One region of the Pseudomonas sp. JQ170C genome, then DNA from elsewhere that is predicted to be linked to it. Evidence: predicted binding sites of a transcription regulator. Region 1 holds the regulator's gene; each other region holds the start of a gene.
What was found. The regulator sigma-54, encoded in region 1, starts transcription at its own class of promoters, with help from an activator protein. The targets are predictions, from matches to a motif close to ANTGGCATNNANNTTGCTNT.
Positions count from the first base shown of each region.

Region 2: a site for sigma-54 is predicted at 3,010-3,029, ahead of flgB (flagellar basal body rod protein FlgB). Genes of this name have one in related genera too.
Region 3: a site for sigma-54 is predicted at 1,704-1,723, ahead of U9R80_RS20130 (circularly permuted type 2 ATP-grasp protein). Genes of this name have one in related genera too.
Region 4: a site for sigma-54 is predicted at 2,149-2,168, ahead of U9R80_RS19285 (CmpA/NrtA family ABC transporter substrate-binding protein). Genes of this name have one in related genera too.

Region 1 is NZ_CP141608.1:1,139,471-1,143,994, reverse strand. It holds gene lptC (LPS export ABC transporter periplasmic protein LptC) at 1-229, shown strand, start outside; gene lptA (lipopolysaccharide transport periplasmic protein LptA) at 216-740, shown strand; gene lptB (LPS export ABC transporter ATP-binding protein) at 741-1,466, shown strand; gene U9R80_RS05195 (RNA polymerase factor sigma-54) at 1,646-3,139, shown strand; gene hpf (ribosome hibernation-promoting factor, HPF/YfiA family) at 3,221-3,529, shown strand; gene ptsN (PTS IIA-like nitrogen regulatory protein PtsN) at 3,542-4,006, shown strand; gene rapZ (RNase adapter RapZ) at 4,010-4,524, shown strand, end outside.
Region 2 is NZ_CP141608.1:1,624,509-1,629,032, forward strand. It holds gene flgM (flagellar biosynthesis anti-sigma factor FlgM) at 1-51, opposite strand, end outside; gene flgA (flagellar basal body P-ring formation chaperone FlgA) at 220-972, opposite strand; gene U9R80_RS07515 (chemotaxis protein CheV) at 1,041-1,970, shown strand; gene cheR (protein-glutamate O-methyltransferase CheR) at 2,021-2,848, shown strand; gene flgB (flagellar basal body rod protein FlgB) at 3,077-3,484, shown strand; gene flgC (flagellar basal body rod protein FlgC) at 3,488-3,931, shown strand; gene flgD (flagellar hook assembly protein FlgD) at 3,945-4,524, shown strand, end outside.
Region 3 is NZ_CP141608.1:4,426,202-4,430,725, reverse strand. It holds gene U9R80_RS20145 (LTA synthase family protein) at 1-689, shown strand, start outside; gene U9R80_RS20140 (hypothetical protein) at 833-1,069, shown strand; gene U9R80_RS20135 (ribonuclease E inhibitor RraB) at 1,259-1,591, shown strand; gene U9R80_RS20130 (circularly permuted type 2 ATP-grasp protein) at 1,756-3,165, shown strand; gene U9R80_RS20125 (alpha-E domain-containing protein) at 3,169-4,119, shown strand; gene U9R80_RS20120 (transglutaminase family protein) at 4,116-4,524, shown strand, end outside.
Region 4 is NZ_CP141608.1:4,250,151-4,254,674, reverse strand. It holds gene U9R80_RS19295 (nitrate/nitrite transporter) at 1-110, opposite strand, end outside; gene U9R80_RS19290 (ANTAR domain-containing response regulator) at 282-857, opposite strand; gene U9R80_RS19285 (CmpA/NrtA family ABC transporter substrate-binding protein) at 873-2,087, opposite strand; gene U9R80_RS19280 (quinone-dependent dihydroorotate dehydrogenase) at 2,239-3,261, shown strand; gene rmf (ribosome modulation factor) at 3,359-3,574, opposite strand; gene rlmKL (bifunctional 23S rRNA (guanine(2069)-N(7))-methyltransferase RlmK/23S rRNA (guanine(2445)-N(2))-methyltransferase RlmL) at 4,115-4,524, shown strand, end outside.

The DNA.
Region 1 (4,524 bases):
ACTGATCGACTCGGTACGGATTGCCCGCACCGATGAAAAGAATCGCACGACCATTATTACCACCACGCGCATGACCGTGTTCCCGCAGAAGCAATATGCGCAAACCGAGCAAGCCGTTAGAATCGACGGCGCCGATGGCGTGACTACGGGTAACGGAATGAAAGCGTATTTGAAAGACGGCAGGATGGACCTGCTGTCCAACGTAAGAGGACAGTATGAGGCTCGTTAAAACCCTCCCCTTTTTGCTCAGCCTGAGCGCAGCACTGGGAAGCGCGAGCGCCTGGGCCCTGCCGACCGACCGTGACCAGCCAATTCGCATCCAGGCCGACAATGCACACCTGGACGACAAGAAAGGCGTCGCCACCTATACCGGAGACGTCATCATCACCCAGGGCTCGATGATGATCAAAGGCAACACCGTGACCATCACCCGCGCCGACTCCGGCGACATCGACGTCGTGACTTCGGTGGGCAACCTCGCCTACTTCGAGCAGCAGCAGAGCGCCGACAAGCCGGACAAGATGAAAGGCTGGGCCGTCACCATCCAGTATCAGTCGCAAAAAGAACTGGTTGTACTGACCGATCGCGCCAAGGTGGAAAACGAAGGCAACACCACCGAAGGCGAGAAGATCGTCTACAACACCAAGTCCCAGGTAGCGACCGCCGGCCGTGGCAGCAATGTGACCACGCCGCGCCAACGCATCGACATGGTGATCCAGCCGAAGAAGAAGGCCGAGTAAATGGCAACCCTCAAAGCCCAGCACCTGGCCAAGAGCTACAAGAGCCGGCAAGTGGTACGTGACGTCAGCCTGTCCATCGACAGCGGCCAGATCGTCGGCCTGCTCGGTCCTAACGGCGCCGGCAAGACCACCTGCTTCTACATGATCGTCGGACTGGTCCAGGCCGACCAGGGACGCGTCCTGATCGACGACCTGGATGTCAGCCACCAACCGATGCACGGGCGCGCCCGGGCCGGCATTGGCTACCTGCCCCAGGAAGCATCGATCTTTCGCAAGTTGTCGGTCGCCGACAACATCATGGCGATTCTCGAAACCCGCAAGGAACTCGATGCCGCCGGACGCCGCAAAGAGCTGGAAAGCCTGCTGCAGGAGTTCCACATCAGCCACATTCGCGACAACCTCGGCATGAGCCTTTCCGGGGGTGAGCGGCGCCGGGTGGAAATCGCCCGGGCACTGGCCACAGCCCCGAAGTTCATCCTGCTCGACGAACCCTTTGCCGGTGTCGACCCGATTTCGGTCGGCGACATCAAGCAGATCATCCATCACCTCAAGGCCAAAGGCATTGGCGTGCTGATCACTGACCACAACGTCCGTGAAACCTTGGATATCTGCGAAACCGCCTACATCGTCAACGATGGCCAACTGATTGCCGAAGGCGATGCAGAGACCATCCTGGCCAACGATCTGGTTAAAGAGGTCTACCTGGGCCACGAGTTCCGCTTGTAAGTTCGAAGCAGCAAGGCGTTTGCCATGGGCCGCTGATCCAGCGAAATGCGGCATATTTGTTACCGCACCCTAGGCAAACGTTCCAACTTCAGGCATATAATTTGCTTAAAGTTGGCGCTTCGGTGCCCTTGTAGTGGATGGCGCATGTGCGCCGGCAAATAAGGTGTTTAGCCCCTGCCATGAAACCATCGCTCGTCCTAAGAATGGGCCAGCAACTGACGATGACCCCGCAGTTGCAACAGGCCATCCGTCTGCTCCAGCTTTCTACCCTTGACCTCCAACAGGAGATCCAGGAAGCGCTGGAATCGAACCCGATGCTCGAACGCCAGGAAGAAGGCGACGATTTCGACAACAGCGACCCGATGGCCGATAACGCCGAAAGCAAGCCTGTCGCCGAAACCCAGGACACCAGCTTCCAGGAAACCACGCAAACCGTGGACAACCTGGAAGAAGGCGAGTGGAGCGAGCGCATTCCCAACGAACTGCCGGTCGACACGGCCTGGGAAGACATCTACCAGACCAGCGCCAGCAGCCTGCCCAGCAATGACGATGACGAGTGGGACTTCACCACCCGCACCTCGGCCGGTGAAAGCCTGCAGAGCCACCTGCTCTGGCAGCTGAACCTGGCGCCGATGTCCGACACCGACCGGCTGATCGCCGTGACGCTGATCGACTGCATCAACAACCAGGGCTACCTGGACGAGACACTTGAAGAAGTCTGCGAATCCTTCGACCCCGAGCTGGATATCGAACTCGATGAAGTCGAGGCCGTACTGCATCGTATCCAGCAATTCGAGCCCGCCGGCATCGGCGCACGCAACCTGAGCGAGTGCCTGCTGCTGCAACTGCGCCAGCTGCCCGCCAGCACGCCGTGGATGGCCGAGGCGCAGCGCCTGGTCAGCGACTATATCGACCTGCTCGGCAGCCGCGACTACAGCCAACTGATGCGCCGCATGAAGCTCAAGGAAGACGAGCTGCGCCAGGTGATCGAACTGGTCCAGAGGCTCAACCCGCGCCCCGGCTCACAGATCGAGTCCAGCGAGCCCGAATATGTTGTCCCGGACGTGATCGTACGCAAGGACAACGAACGCTGGCTGGTCGAGCTTAACCAGGAAGCCGTGCCACGCCTGCGGGTCAACCCGCAATACGCAGGCTTCGTCCGTCGCGCCGACACCAGCGCCGACAACACCTTCATGCGCAATCAGTTGCAGGAGGCCCGCTGGTTCATCAAGAGCCTGCAGAGCCGCAACGAAACCCTGATGAAGGTCGCCACCCAGATCGTCGAACATCAACGGGGCTTCCTCGACCACGGCGACGAAGCGATGAAGCCGCTGGTGCTGCACGACATCGCCGAAGCGGTGGGCATGCACGAGTCGACGATTTCCCGGGTGACCACCCAGAAATACATGCATACGCCACGGGGCATCTACGAGCTGAAGTACTTTTTCTCCAGCCACGTGAGCACCTCAGAAGGCGGCGAATGCTCGTCCACAGCCATCCGCGCGATCATCAAAAAACTGGTTGCAGCTGAAAATCAGAAAAAGCCATTGAGTGACAGCAAGATCGCTGGTTTACTGGAGGCACAAGGCATCCAGGTAGCCCGTCGCACCGTCGCCAAGTACCGCGAGTCCCTCGGCATTGCACCGTCGAGCGAGCGCAAGCGATTGATGTAACGGCCCCTGAAGTGTGCCATCGCAGTTCAGTGGCAGGCGCAACACCTGCCTCTTATGCACCGGCAACAAAGGAGAAGCTGTATGCAAGTCAATATCAGTGGACAGCATGTAGAAGTCACTCAGCCCCTGCGTGAGTATGTCGAACAGAAACTGAAGCGACTGGAGGGGCACTTCGACAAGATTACCAATGTGACGGTAATCATGAAGGTCGAGAAGCTGCAGCAGAAAATTGAAGCAACGCTGTTTATTCCCGGCGGCGAAGTTGTAGCAAATGCCGAACACACAGACATGTATGCAGCGATCGATGCCTTGACTGACAAGCTCGACCGCCAACTGAAAAAACACAAGGAAAAACAGCAAAGCCTGCTGCAAGGTGCAGCGGCCCGCTGATCCCCCTCATCCATGATCCGACTTGAAACCATCCTGACCCCCGGCCGTTCCCTCGTGAACGTGCCGGGCGGCAGTAAAAAGCGCGTCCTCCAGGAAATCGCCACCCTGATCGACCGGGAAGTTGCCGACCTGGAGATGCAGGACGTTTTTGAAAGCCTGTTTGCCCGGGAGAAACTCGGGTCTACCGGATTTGGCAATGGCATCGCTATTCCACACTGCCGCCTCAAAGGCTGCTCATCGCCTATCAGCGCCCTGATACACCTGGAAGCACCGATCGACTACGACGCCATTGATGGCGCCCCAGTCGATTTGCTGTTTGTCCTGCTGGTTCCGGAAGCGGCTACCGATGCGCACCTGGAACTGCTGCGCCAGATCGCAAGCATGCTCGACCGCAAGGACGTACGTGACAGACTGCGCGCCGCCAACAGCAGCGAAGCCCTGTACCAGGTCGTACTGGACGCACAGAACGAGCATTGATATATGCGCTTGATCATCGTCAGCGGCCGGTCTGGCTCCGGCAAGAGTACTGCCCTCGCTGTCCTTGAGGACAACGGCTACTACTGCATCGACAACCTGCCCGCGGGGTTGTTACCCCAACTGGCCGAAAACGCTCTGATCAACACCGAATTGATGCAGCCCAAAGTGGCCGTATCCATCGACGCCCGCAACCTGCCCAGCCATCTGTCGCGCTTCCCGGAATTGCTGGAAGAGGCGCGCGGTCGTCATATCCAGTGTGATGTCCTCTACCTGGATGCCGACGAAGACACACTGCTCAAGCGCTTCTCGGAAACCCGTCGACGCCACCCTCTGACAAACGCGAATCGCTCTCTGGCCGAGGCCATCAAGGACGAGACCGAACTGCTCGGCCCTATCGCCGACCTCGCCGACCTCAAAATCGACACCACCAGCCTGAACCTGTATCAGCTACGTGACTCGATCAAGTTGCGCCTGCTCAACCAGCCGGAACCTGGTACTGCATTCCTCGTCGAATCCTT
Region 2 (4,524 bases), 490 kb from region 1:
GGCGGTGCCAACCGACGGGGAGTTATTCAAACGACTGAAGTCGATGACCATGATCAGAAAACCTCTGGGTATTTGGACGCTTGCCTTGTTTTCGGCCAACCCGAAAAAAACTTTAGGCGCAATTGCACGGCAACGTGCGCGGCAGGTTCCTGGCACCCAATGGGACACAGTTTAGGAAAAGCGGTTCCCGACCGCCAGGGTTGTTCACTGTTCATGGCGCTACATGGCGACTTCCACCTGGCCCGGGCCGGTCACCCTGGCCTTGACCACTCGTTTGGAATTGAGATTGCGCACCCGGATCTGTTCGCTCAGGCCACCCTTGACCAGGGCTTCGCCCGGCATGCGCACGCTGAGGGTGCCGCTGCGGGCGGTGATGACCACCTGGTCGCCCTTGCGGATCACCTCGGCCTGTTCAAGGTGTTGAGGGGTCAGTACCTGATCCATGACCGTTGGTCGGATAAGTTTCAAGCCCACCGCCTGGTCCAGGCTGGTCAGAAAACCCTGGTTCAACAGCCCTACGTCGCGTTCGCGCAGGCCGACATCCTGTTCGCCGACAATGCTTTCGCGTTTGAGCGGTCGCACCATGGTCACCACCTCGCGAAAAAGACGTACCTGGGCCGGCACGAACACCGTCCACGGGGAGCTGCCGTTGCAGCGAACCCGCACGGTTACGCGGCCCAGTGGCTGCGCGGTGTTCTCCAGATTGGCGTCCAGTTGCCGGTCGCACAGCGGCATGCGCAGGCGCGGATCGAGGGTGTTGACCTGGATTTCGTAGCGGCCTTGGGTCTGGCTGCTGGCCAGATAATCTTCAACGGTGAACTCAAGAAACCCTTGGGTGACACCGATAAGCTGTTCAGGCAAGGTGAAAGCGTCAGCCAGGGTTCGCCCACCTGGCGCCGCCAGGCACAGCACAGCAAGGATGCCGGGCAGGTGGCGGGTCAGGCGTCGGGAAAATGTCGTTTTCGTGTTCATGAAATCTAAATAGCAAAGCGCGTGCCGACTGGGTACGAGGCTCGAAGCACAGGGTGAAGGAGTCTGGCATGGCGGGTGTAATGGATTCGGTGAACCAGCGCACGCAGCTGGTGGGGCAGAATCGCCTTGAGCTGCTGCTGTTTCGACTCAATGGGGATCAGCTCTACGGGATCAACGTGTTCAAGGTGCGGGAGGTGCTGCAATGCCCACCGCTCACGGTGCTGCCCAAGTCAAATCCGGTAGTGCGCGGCGTCGCCAATATCCGCGGGGCAACCATTCCGATCCTCGATCTGGCGATGGCGACCGGCATGCCGGGCCTGCGTGAAGAAACCAGCAAGAGCTTCGTGATCATCACGGAGTACAACACCAAGACCCAGGGCTTTCTGGTGCACTCGGTGGAGCGCATCGTCAACATGAACTGGGAAGAGATCCATCCGCCACCCAAGGGTACCGGTCGCGATCACTACCTGACCGCAGTGACCCGGGTCGACAACAAGATGGTCGAGATCATCGACGTGGAGAAGGTGCTTGCCGAAGTGGCGCCGACCTCCGAGGCGATCTCTGCTGGCGTGGTCGATGCCGAGGTGCAGGACAAGGCGGTGATGTTGCGGGTGTTGACGGTCGATGACTCATCGGTGGCGCGCAAGCAGGTCAGCCGTTGCCTGCAGACGGTGGGGGTCGAGGTGGTGGCGCTCAATGACGGTCGCCAGGCGCTCGAATACCTGCGCAAGCTGGTGGATGAGGGCAAGCGTCCGGAAGAAGAGTTCCTGATGATGATCTCCGATATCGAGATGCCGGAAATGGACGGCTACACCCTGACCGCCGAGATCCGCAACGACCCGCGCATGCAAAAGCTGCACATCATCCTGCATACTTCGCTTTCCGGGGTATTCAACCAGGCGATGGTCAAGAAGGTCGGTGCCGATGACTTTCTGGCCAAGTTCAAGCCCGACGACCTCGCTCAACGTGTCGTCGATCGCATCAAGGCTACGCACTAACGGCCAGGGGTTTGCCCCTGGCGGTTCACACGATTTAAGAGGCGGCATCATTGTCTACGGGTAATTTGGATTTCGAACAGTTCCGGGTCTTCCTGGAAAAAGCCTGTGGCATCCTGCTGGGCGAAAATAAGCAGTACCTGGTCTCCAGCCGTCTCAACAAGCTGATGGAGCAGCAGGGCATCAAGTCCCTGACCGAACTGGTGCAGCGCATTCAGAGCCAGCCGCGCAGTGGCTTGCGCGAGCAGGTGGTGGATGCCATGACCACCAACGAAACCCTGTGGTTTCGCGACACCTACCCGTTTGAAGTGCTCAAGAACAAAGTCCTGCCCGAGCAGATCAAGGCCAACCCCGGCCAGCGCCTGCGCATCTGGTCGGCGGCCTGTTCCTCGGGGCAGGAGCCGTACTCGATCTCCATGGCCATCGACGAGTTCGAGCGCAGCAACATCGGCCAGTTGAAGATGGGCGCGCAGATTGTGGCCACCGACTTGTCCGGGACCATGCTGACCAACTGCAAGTCGGGCGAGTACGACAGCCTGGCGATCGCCCGTGGCTTGTCCCAGGAGCGGTTGCAGCGCTACTTCGATGTGAAGGGGCCGGGACGCTGGGCGGTCAAGGCGCCGATTCGCAGTCGCGTGGAGTTTCGCTCCTTCAACCTGCTCGACAGCTACGCAAGCCTGGGCAAGTTCGACATCGTGTTCTGCCGCAACGTGCTGATCTACTTCTCGGCCCAGGTCAAGAAAGACATCCTGCTGCGCATTCACAGCACCCTCAAGCCAGGTGGGTACCTGTTCCTTGGCGCGTCCGAAGCGCTGAACGGCTTGCCGGAGCACTACCAGATGGTCCAGTGCAGCCCGGGCATCATCTACCAGGCCAAATAACCGTAGGAGCGGGCTTGCCCCGCGATGCGATGTAACTGCTGGATCGCTATCGCGGGGCAAGCCCGCTCCCACGCGCCACCAAATTGCCGCTTCGGCGGAAAGCCTTTGCCGCTTTTCTGACATCGTTGCGCTCAGAGCCCCGTATTTACGGGGCTTTGTTTTTTGGCATGGCTCTTGCTCTAGCTCTGCCAACGATTTATCCGGTCAACCTTTGAAGGTTTCCCCGACATGAGCATCAGCTTCGACAAAGCGCTCGGCATTCACGAAAAAGCACTGGGCTTTCGCGCTCAGCGTGCCGAAGTGCTGGCCAACAACATCGCCAACGCCGACACGCCCAACTACAAGGCGCGCGATCTGGACTTCGCCTCGGTGCTGGCCGCCGAAAGCCAGAAGACCAAGGGCGGCCACTTTGCCCTGGACCGCACCAACAGCCGGCACATCGAGGCCGAAGGTATGAGCATGGGTGACGAAACCCTGCAGTACCGCACGCCCATGCAGCCGTCGATCGACCAGAACACCGTCGACGCCCAGCTCGAACAATCGAGCTATGCCGAAAACGCCGTGGGCTTCCAGGCCAGCTTCACGCTGCTCAACAGTAAATTCAAAGGGCTGGTATCGGCCCTGCGCGGAGAATAAGTCATGTCCCTCGCCAGTGTTTTCAACATTGCCGGTAGCGGCATGAGTGCCCAGACCACGCGTCTGAACACCGTCGCTTCAAACATCGCCAACGCCGAGACCGTGTCGTCGAGCATCGACCAGACCTACCGTGCCCGTCACCCGGTATTTGCCACCACCTTCCAGCAGGCCCAGGGCGGCGTCAGCCAGTCGCTGTTCCAGGATCAGGGCGAGGCCGGCCAAGGCGTGCAGGTGCTCGGTGTGGTCGAAGACCAGAGCAACCTTGAAGCGCGCTATGAGCCCAACCACCCGGCGGCGAACAAGGACGGCTACGTTTATTACCCGAACGTCAACGTGGTCGAGGAAATGGCCGACATGATCTCTGCCAGTCGCTCGTTCCAGACCAACGCCGAGTTGATGAACACGGCCAAGACCATGATGCAGAAAGTACTGACCCTGGGTCAGTGATAGGAGCATCAGCATGAGCACAACCGATTCGGTCAACAACGTCAGCAACTCGGTGTTGCAGTCCCTGCAGAAGCAGGAAACCACCGGCAACAGCAAGACCGGCACCGCCGGCAGCGCCCTGGGCAAGGATGCGTTCCTGCAGTTGCTGGTCACCCAGATGAAACACCAGAACCCACTGGACCCGCAGGAAAACGGCGAGTTCGTCGCCCAGTTGGCACAGTTCAGCAGCCTGGAAGGTATCGAGTCGCTCAACAGCTCGGTCAGCACCATTGGCGGTGCCTTCCTGTCGTCCATTGCCCTGCAGGCCTCTTCGCTGGTCGGGCGCAATGTGATGGTGCAGACCGACAAGTCGGTCGTCGATACCAGCAAGGACATGAAAGGCTCGATCAACCTGACCTCGTCCAGCACCCTGACCACCGTCGGCATCTACGACAGTGACGGTGAGCTGGTGCGCACGCTGGACCTGGGCAGCCAGAAGGGCGGCCAGGTGGACTTCACCTGGGACGGCAAAAACAGCGACGGCGAAGTGGCACCTGCCGGTACGTATACCTTCAAGGCCTCCGGCACCATCGAAGGCGTGGCTACCAACATGA
Region 3 (4,524 bases), 2.7 Mb from region 1:
GCAAGAAACCGTTCTATGCGCTGCTACAGACCCTGTCCAACCACACGCCGTACGCGCTGCCCAAGGATCTTCCGGTAGAGCCTGTGACCGGCCAGGGCCGTCTGGACCAGCACCTGACCGCCATGCGCTACTCCGACTGGGCCCTGGGCCAGTTCTTCGAGAAGGCGCGCAAGGAGCCGTACTTCAAAGAGACCCTGTTCGTCATCGTCGGCGACCACGGCTTCGGTAACCACCAGCAGGTCACCGAGCTGGACCTGGGGCGTTTCAACGTACCGCTGCTGCTGATTGCCCCCGGCATTCAGGAGAAGTTCGGCGCGGTGAACCACACCGTGGGAACCCAGATCGACATCGTGCCGACCATCATGGGTCGACTGGGCGGCGAAACCCGTCACCAGTGCTGGGGCCGTGATCTGCTGAACCTGCCGGCTGGCGATGAGGGCTTCGGCATGATCAAGCCATCGGGCAGCGAGCAGATTGTCGGCCTGATCAAGGGTGATCGCATCCTGATCGAGTCCAAGGATATGTCGCCGCGCATGTATCGCTATCAGCTGGGCGCCAACTTCAAGGCCGAGCTGATCGAAAGCCCGGACCAGAAGGACCTGACTCACAAGCTTGAGTCGTTCATCCAGACCGCCACCAAGAGCTTGATGGACAACACGGCAGGTGTCGTCCACGGCATTCCTGAGTAAGCGCCAGTCCTGTACTGAAAAAAGAGGCCCATCGGGCCTCTTTTTTTTGGCCGATGGCGCGTTGCGGCTGAACATTCACCTGCGCCGCGGGTCAACGGAAGGTAGGTCGATTCACCCTGAGTGTCCGTACTGAGGAGAATCCAATGAAAGCGTGGGAAATTACTTTTGTTGATCAAAAGGGCGAGCGTACCTCGCTCCCCGTCACCTGTGAGCAACAGCCCAGTGTCGAAGAGGCCGCGCGGCTGATTCGCTCCCACCTCTTTCCGGTCATGGACGAACTGGACCTCAATGATTTCCAGGACCGCGCCAGCGCACCCACCGCCAAGTGGCTCAAAGAGCAGAGCGGTGTGGAGATCACCTCCATCACGGAAAAGCCCTGAGCCCGCTGTTTTCTGGCACAGCTGTCAACTTGCCGCTACGCTGCAATCAAGGTCGGGTCGTTTTTTGTAACAGCCTGGGCTTGCCGATCCACGTCATGCATCAGCTCGAATTGCCCCCGCACAGCTTGTGTGGCGGGCAGGTGCGTTTTGCACTGAAAGTCTATCCATCGGTAGTTAGGAGGACGATTCATGAGCAGCCAATACGAGGACATCAGCAGCACCGTATTGCGACAGATGAAAGAGGGTGGTTTCAACTTCGCCCAGATTCATCCCATCGAGTTTTATGCGGTATTTCCCGATGAGGCACGGGCACGACGGGCAGCAGGACAGTTTCGCGGGGAGTCGCTGAGCGCACAGGTGCGCGAGCGCGACGACGGTGCCTGGCACCTGGAATTGAGCAAAGTGATGTATGCCACCTATGGCGGTATCGGCGAATTCGAGCAGGACTTCGAAGCGGTGATCGCGCCGTTGGGTGGGGAAATCGAAGGCTGGGGCGTGAAACAGGAGCGCCCGCTGGCCTGAACAACGCTTCGCAATGAGGCGTTGAACGCAAAGCAATCGAAGCGGTTGCACACATCTGGTGCAACCGCTTTGCGTTTTAAATACAACCTATTGAAATCCAAGGAGTTATGCCGCTGGCACGGGGCTTGCGATAGCTCAGGTGCACGGGTGACAAGGAGTTCGGCATGATCCGCACCTTTTATGACGAGATGTACAGCGCAGACGGCCATGTCCGTCCGCACTACCGGGAGTTCGCCCGCTGGTTGGCCGACACCCCGCCGGAACTGCTGGCGCAACGTCGGCGCGAGGCCGACCTGCTGTTTCACCGCGCCGGCATCACCTTCACCCTCTACGGCGACGAGCAGGGCACCGAGCGCCTGATCCCCTTCGACACCATTCCCCGCAGCATCCCGGCCAGTGAGTGGCGGGTGGTGGAGCGGGGCTGTATCCAGCGGGTCAAGGCGCTCAACTTGTTCCTGGCCGACCTCTACCATGGCCAGCGGATCATCCGCGCCGGGATCATTCCCGCCGAACAGGTTCTGGCCAACGAGCAGTACCAACTGGCAATGCAGGGGCTGGACCTGCACCGCGATATCTATGCACACATCTCCGGCGTCGACCTGGTGCGTGATGGCGACGGCAGCTACTACGTGCTCGAAGACAACCTGCGCACCCCCAGTGGTGTGAGCTACATGCTCGAAGATCGCAAGATGATGATGCGGCTGTTCCCCGAACTGTTCGCGGCCCAGCGCATCGCGCCGATCGACCACTATCCCAACCTGCTGCTCGACACCCTCAAAAGCGCGAGCCCCCTGGATAACCCGAGCGTGGTGGTACTCACGCCGGGGCGTTTCAACAGCGCATTTTTCGAGCATGCCTTCCTGGCCCGGGAAATGGGCGTCGAACTGGTCGAGGGGGCGGATCTGTTTGTGCGTGACGAGCGGGTGTTCATGCGCACCACCGACGGCCCCAAGGCAGTGGATGTGATCTACCGGCGCCTGGACGACGCCTTCCTTGATCCGCTGGCCTTCAATCCCGAGTCGATGCTTGGGGTGCCCGGGCTGCTCTCGGCCTATCGTTGCGGCAACGTGGTGCTGGCCAATGCCATTGGTACCGGGGTGGCCGACGACAAGTCGATCTATCCCTACGTCACCGACATGATCCGCTTCTATCTGGACGAAGAGCCCATTCTCAAGAACGTGCCGACCTGGCAGTGCCGCAAGCCCGAAGAGTTGTCCCATGTGCTGGCGCATCTGCCAGAGCTGGTGGTCAAGGAAACCCAGGGGTCGGGCGGCTACGGCATGCTGGTGGGGCCTGCGGCGACCCGCGCCGAAATCGAGGCCTTCGCCGCGCGAATCAAGGCCCGGCCCGCGGCCTACATCGCCCAGCCGACGCTGTCGCTGTCGACCTGTCCGACCTTCGTGGAAAACGGCATCGCGCCCCGTCATATCGACCTGCGTCCCTTCGTGCTCAGCGGTCGGGAAACCCGCGTGGTGCCCGGCGGCCTGACCCGGGTGGCGCTGCGTGAAGGCTCGTTGGTGGTCAACTCGTCCCAGGGCGGCGGTACCAAGGACACCTGGGTGGTCGAGGATTAAGTCATGTTGAGTAGAACTGCCTCTGATTTGTACTGGATGTCGCGTTACCTGGAGCGGGCGGAAAACCTCGCGCGCATGCTCGATGTCAGCTATTCGCTGTCGCTGATGCCCCAGGACGGCCGGGGCGACGGCCTGGATGAAGTGGCCATGCCGTTGTTGATCACCGGCACGCTGGACGACTATCTGGAACGCCATGGCCAGTTGCACGCCGAACGCCTGCTGCACTTCTTCGCCCTGGACCCGGACAACCCGGCCAGTATCTACAGCTGCCTGGGCGCGGCCCGCGCCAGTGCCCATGCGGTACGGGGGCGGATCACCGCCGACATGTGGGAAAACATCAACGCCACCTGGCTCGAGATTCGCGGTATTGCCGAGCAGGGCCTTGGCCGGTACGGCATGAGCCGTTTCTGCGAATGGATCAAGGAGCGCTCCCACCTGTTCCGCGGTGCCACCTACGGCACGATCATGCGCAACGATGCGTTCCGCTTCATCCGCCTGGGCACCTTCATTGAGCGCGCCGACAACACCCTGCGCCTGCTGGACGCCCGCTACGAGATGCTTGGCGAGGAGGCCGAGGCGGTCAGCGACAGTTCCGCCCGGGGCTATTACCAGTGGAGTGCCTTGTTGCGGGCGCTGTCTTCATTCGAGGCTTACACCGAGATTTATCGCGATGCGCCCGCGGCACGGCATGTGGCCGAACTGTTGTTGCTGCGCGCCGATGTGCCGCGCTCGCTGCGTGCCTGCACCGAAGAAATCGACCTGATCCTGGCCAGCCTGCCGGGCAGCAACGGCCGTGCCGCGCAGCGCCTGGCAGCCGAAGTCGATGCGCGCCTGCGCTACACCGGGATCGACGAGATCCTTGCCGAAGGCCTGCACCCCTGGCTGACCCATTACATCCCACTGGTGCGCCAGTTGGGCAATGCCATTCAAAGCGCGTACCTGGAGGCCGTATGAGACTGACCATTAGCCACGAAACTGCCTATCACTATGAGGACCAGGTTCGGGCCAGTATCCAGTACCTGCGCCTGACGCCCCACGACAGCGAGCGCCAACAGGTTCTCGCCTGGCAGCTAGACCTGCCGCGCCCGGTGCGGGCACAGCTGGACCCGTTCGGTAACATCCTCCACGTCTTGAGTCTGGACGAGCCGCACTCGGACCTGATCATCGGTGCCCGCGGCCTGGTGGAAATCGACGAGAGCCGTGAAGCCGAGCATGAAGCGCAGTCACCATTGCCGTTCTTGCGCTTTACCCGATTGACCGAGGCCGATGAAGCCATGCGCGCCTTTGCCAGCCAGCAATGCCGCAAGCGCCGGGACCGCTCGGCACTGATCGAATTGATGAATGCGTTGAACCAGCGCA
Region 4 (4,524 bases), 2.8 Mb from region 1:
TGCACCGCCAGCGGGCCCAGCAGGTACCAGACCATGAAACTCAGGTCGAAATACAAAAAGGCGGCGAACAGCGTGGGGATATGCCCGGACTTCCAGAAACTCGTATTCATCGAACACCTCGTTGAACGTTGCACTGCAGTCGCGCCCTCAAGGGGCAGAAACGAAAAGACGTCGCCACCCGACCCGCTGTTGCGGGTGGGGAGCGACGTCTTTGTCGTGAGGGGGCAACCGCCGTTGGCTACCTGTGAAGATGATTTAGCAAGAGCCGGGCCAACGCCGGTTCAGCCGAGCAGATCGCTCATCGCGATGATCTGTTCGGCCACCTGGATCAGCTTCTGTTGCTTGCTCATCGCCTGGCGGCGCATGAGGGTGTAGGCCTGCTCTTCATTGCAGTCCTTCATTTTCATCAGCAGTCCCTTGGCCAGTTCGATGCGTTTACGTTCAGCCAGTTGCTGGTCGCGTGCCTGCAGCTGGGCCTTGAGCGCCTGGTCGCTCTCGAAGCGGGCCATGGCCACGTCCAGGATCGGCTGCAGCCTGGCCGCGTGGATGCCCTCGACGATATAGGCACTGACCCCGGCCTGGATCGCCTGGCGCATCACCCCAGGGTCGTGCTCGTCGGTGAACATGACGATCGGCCGTGGCCGGTCGCGGCTGACCAGGATCACTTGCTCCATGACATCCCGGCCGGGTGACTCGGTATCGATCAGCACAACGTCCGGACGCACCGTTTCGACGCGCGCCGGCAAGTCGATGGTCAACCCCGACTCTTCGATCACCTCGAAACCCGCCTCGACCAGCGCGGCCTTCAGGCGCCCGACTTTTTTCTCGGTGTCATCGATCAACAGGATTCGCAACATCGTGGCGTCTCCCTGTCAGTGGTGGGCAAGCGCGGCGGGTGAGTCGGCCAGCGCGTGAAGGCGGAAGCTGCGGGCATAGGCGGCCGGGTCGCTACCGTCCCACGCGATGCCGTCGATCAACAGGCTGCTGCGCATGTTCCGGACGTCGCAGGGCACACCAAGGGCGCTGGCGGCGTCGCGGTACAGCGCCAGTTGCTGCACCTGCCGGGCCACGCCGAGGTAGTCCGGGTCCTCACGTAGCAGGCCCCAGCGGCGGAACTGGGTCATGAACCACATGCCATCGGAAAGGTAGGGCAGGTTGGCGCGCCCCTGATCGTGCAGGCTCAGGGCGCAGGGGTCGTGCCAGTGATTGCCCAGGCCATCGTGGTAGTCGCCGAGCAGGCGCGGTTCGATGCTGGCGAGGGGGGCGTCCAGGTAGGCCTTGCCACTGAGCAGTTGCGCCGTGCTGCGGCGGTTTTCCGGGCTGTGCTCGATAAAGCGGCTGGCCGCCAGAATGGCCATGACCAGGGACCGGGCCGTGTTGGGGTATTGCTCGACAAAGGCGCGGGTGCACCCCAGGACCTTTTCCGGGTGATCGGGCCAGATCGACTGGCTGGTGGCCAGGGTGAAGCCGTTGCTCTGTTCGACAGCGTCGGCCGACCACGGCTCGCCGGCGCAGAAGCCGTCGATGCGCCCGGCCTTCAGGTGGGCAGTCATCTGTGCCGGAGGCACCACTACGCTGTTGACGTCATGCAGCGGGTGGATGCCCTGGCTGGCCAGCCAGTAATACAGCCACATGGCATGGGTGCCGGTGGGGAAGGTCTGGGCGAAGGTCAGTTTTGTGCTGCTTTGGTGCACGAAGCGCTCCAGTGCCTCGGGACTGGTCACGCCCTGGCGCTGCAACGCTGAAGACAGGTTGATGCCCTGGGCGTTCTGGTTCAGCCCCATCAGCACCGCCATGTCGGTGGCGCTGGTGCCGCCAATGCCCAGGTGCACGGCATAGATCAGTCCGTACAGGCTGTGGGCGGCATCCAGTTCGCCGCTGACCAGTTTGTCGCGCAGCCCGGCCCAGGAGCTCTGGCGCTTGAGGTTGAGGGTCAGCCCGTAAGGCTGGGCAAAGCCCTGGGTGGCGGCGACCACCACCGAGGCACAGTCGCTCAGGGCCATGAAGCCGATGTCCAGGCTGTGCTTCTCTGGCGCATCGCTGCCGTTGACCCAGGCCAGGGGAGTAGGGGGGAAGTCGTTGTTCACAGTGTCGCGCCTGTATCGAAGGTCAGGCCGTGCCGTTTGCGAGGCTGGCGTTACTGTCGACAAAGCAACGCATATGCCAAGGCGGCCCTGTCCCCCGGACGACGCCACGGCTATAATCGCCCCCCTCACTCACGTCGAGCTAAGCCCGCCCATGTATACCCTGGCCCGCCAGCTGCTGTTCAAGCTCTCCCCGGAGACCTCCCATGACCTGTCCCTGGACCTCATCGGCGCCGGTGGCCGCCTGGGCCTGAACGGGTTGCTGACCAAAGCCCCGGCTTCTGTGCCGGTGACGGTCATGGGCCTGGAGTTCGCCAACCCGGTAGGGCTGGCGGCAGGATTGGACAAAAACGGTGCGGCCATCGACGGCTTTGCCCAGTTGGGTTTCGGTTTTGTCGAGATCGGTACGGTGACGCCCCGTCCGCAGCCAGGCAATCCCAAGCCGCGACTGTTCCGCCTGCCTGAGGCCGAAGCAATCATCAACCGCATGGGCTTCAACAACCTGGGCGTCGACAACCTGATCAACCGGGTACGGGCGGCCAAGTACCGCGGCGTACTGGGTATCAACATCGGCAAGAACTTCGACACCCCGGTCGAACGTGCGGTGGACGACTACCTGATTTGCCTGGACAAGGTCTACGACCACGCCAGCTACATCACCGTCAATGTCAGCTCACCCAACACCCCGGGCCTGCGCAGCCTGCAGTTTGGCGACTCGCTCAAGCAGTTGCTCGACGCACTGGCCGAGCGCCGTGGGCAACTGGCCGGGCAGTATGGCAAGCACGTTCCCCTGGCGATCAAGATCGCCCCGGACATGAGCGACGAAGAAACGGCACTGGTGGCCAGTGCCCTGGTCGAGTCGGGCATGGACGCGGTGATCGCCACCAATACCACCCTGGGCCGCGAAGGGGTCGAAGGCCTGCCGTTTGGCGATGAAGCCGGTGGCTTGTCGGGAGCGCCAGTGCTGGAGAAGAGCACGCATATCGTCAAGGTGCTGTCGGGCGAGCTGGGCGGCAAGTTGCCGATCATCGCTGCAGGCGGGATCACCGAAGGCAAGCATGCCGCGCAGAAAATCGCTGCCGGCGCCAGCCTGGTGCAGATCTACTCGGGGTTCATCTACAAGGGGCCTGCGCTGATTCGCGAGGCTGTCGACGCTATCGCCGCGCTGCCGCGCTAACGGCACGGGCATAAAAAAGGGCCCCTTGAAGGGGCCCCTGGGCCTTAGCCCGCCGCCCGGATGGGGCGCGCATGGTTAATCGAATTCAGATCCTCGTTCAGCCAACGGCGTGAAGTTCGTTGAGTCTATGAATACCCGCAGTGCCGGTCATACCGTCCCAGTTGTCGCCGCGTCCTTCGCGCCAGCCATTGATCCATGCCTGGCGTACAGACGGTAGAGTAAAGGGGCAAAGCTCGCGGGATTTGCCGGTGACCCCATATTGGTAGCCACGTGAAAATGCTCGTTCCAACGGATCACGCTTAAGTCTTCTCATAGGGTGTTGCCCTCACTTGTTGACTGTAATGTCCCGTCGGCCTCTAGGAGGCCGGGCAGAATCGTTCTGCCGGTTTGCGCTCGCTGCCGGCGTCGCGAGCGAAAGTGTTGCCCCGTTGCGGTGACAACCTGAGATGAGTTCTAACCAATGCACGACACAGTGTGAATGATCGTTTTGTCATAAGGACGTAACGTTTCTGAGGGTCAAAGGATAAGTAAATAATTGCGTCAGAGAAGGATTTGACGCAAAGCCCGCTATGATCAGGGTTTGATAAGAATTGAAGTCACTTGGCCATTGCCGAGAGATAATTTGTAACAAGGCAGTCATTACGACGAAGGGTCATTTTTCACCCTGACAATCGTGAAATTTTCATTCTGCCCGGCAATCAAAGACTTTTTACCCCAGGTGGAAGGTCGGGTTTTCCGGGTGGCCCGGCACTGATGCAGTGCCATTCGAGCGCTCGCTGGAAAGGCGTTCGATTAAACATCGGCAGGGCAATGCGCTTGTCCTCCACTTTTTGCTCAAGGCACTGGATACCTCATGTCGGACCGTTTCGAACTCTACCTTACCTGCCCCAAAGGCCTTGAAGGCCTGCTTGCCGAAGAAGCCCGCGGCCTTGGCCTTGAAGAGGTGCGCGAGCACACCTCCGCCATCCGCGGCTCGGCCGACATGGAAACCGCCTATCGGTTGTGCCTGTGGTCACGCCTGGGCAACCGCGTGTTGCTGGTGCTCAAGCGCTTCAACATGAAGAACGCCGATGACCTCTACGACGGTATCCACGAGGTCGAGTGGCAGGATCATCTGGAGCCAAGCGGCTCGCTGGCCGTGGAGTTCAGCGGGCATGGCTCGGGCATCGACAACACCCACTTCGGTGCGCTCAAGGTCAAGGACGCCATTGTCGACAAGCTGCGTACCCGCGATGGCGAGCGGCCGTCGGTCGACAAGCTCAA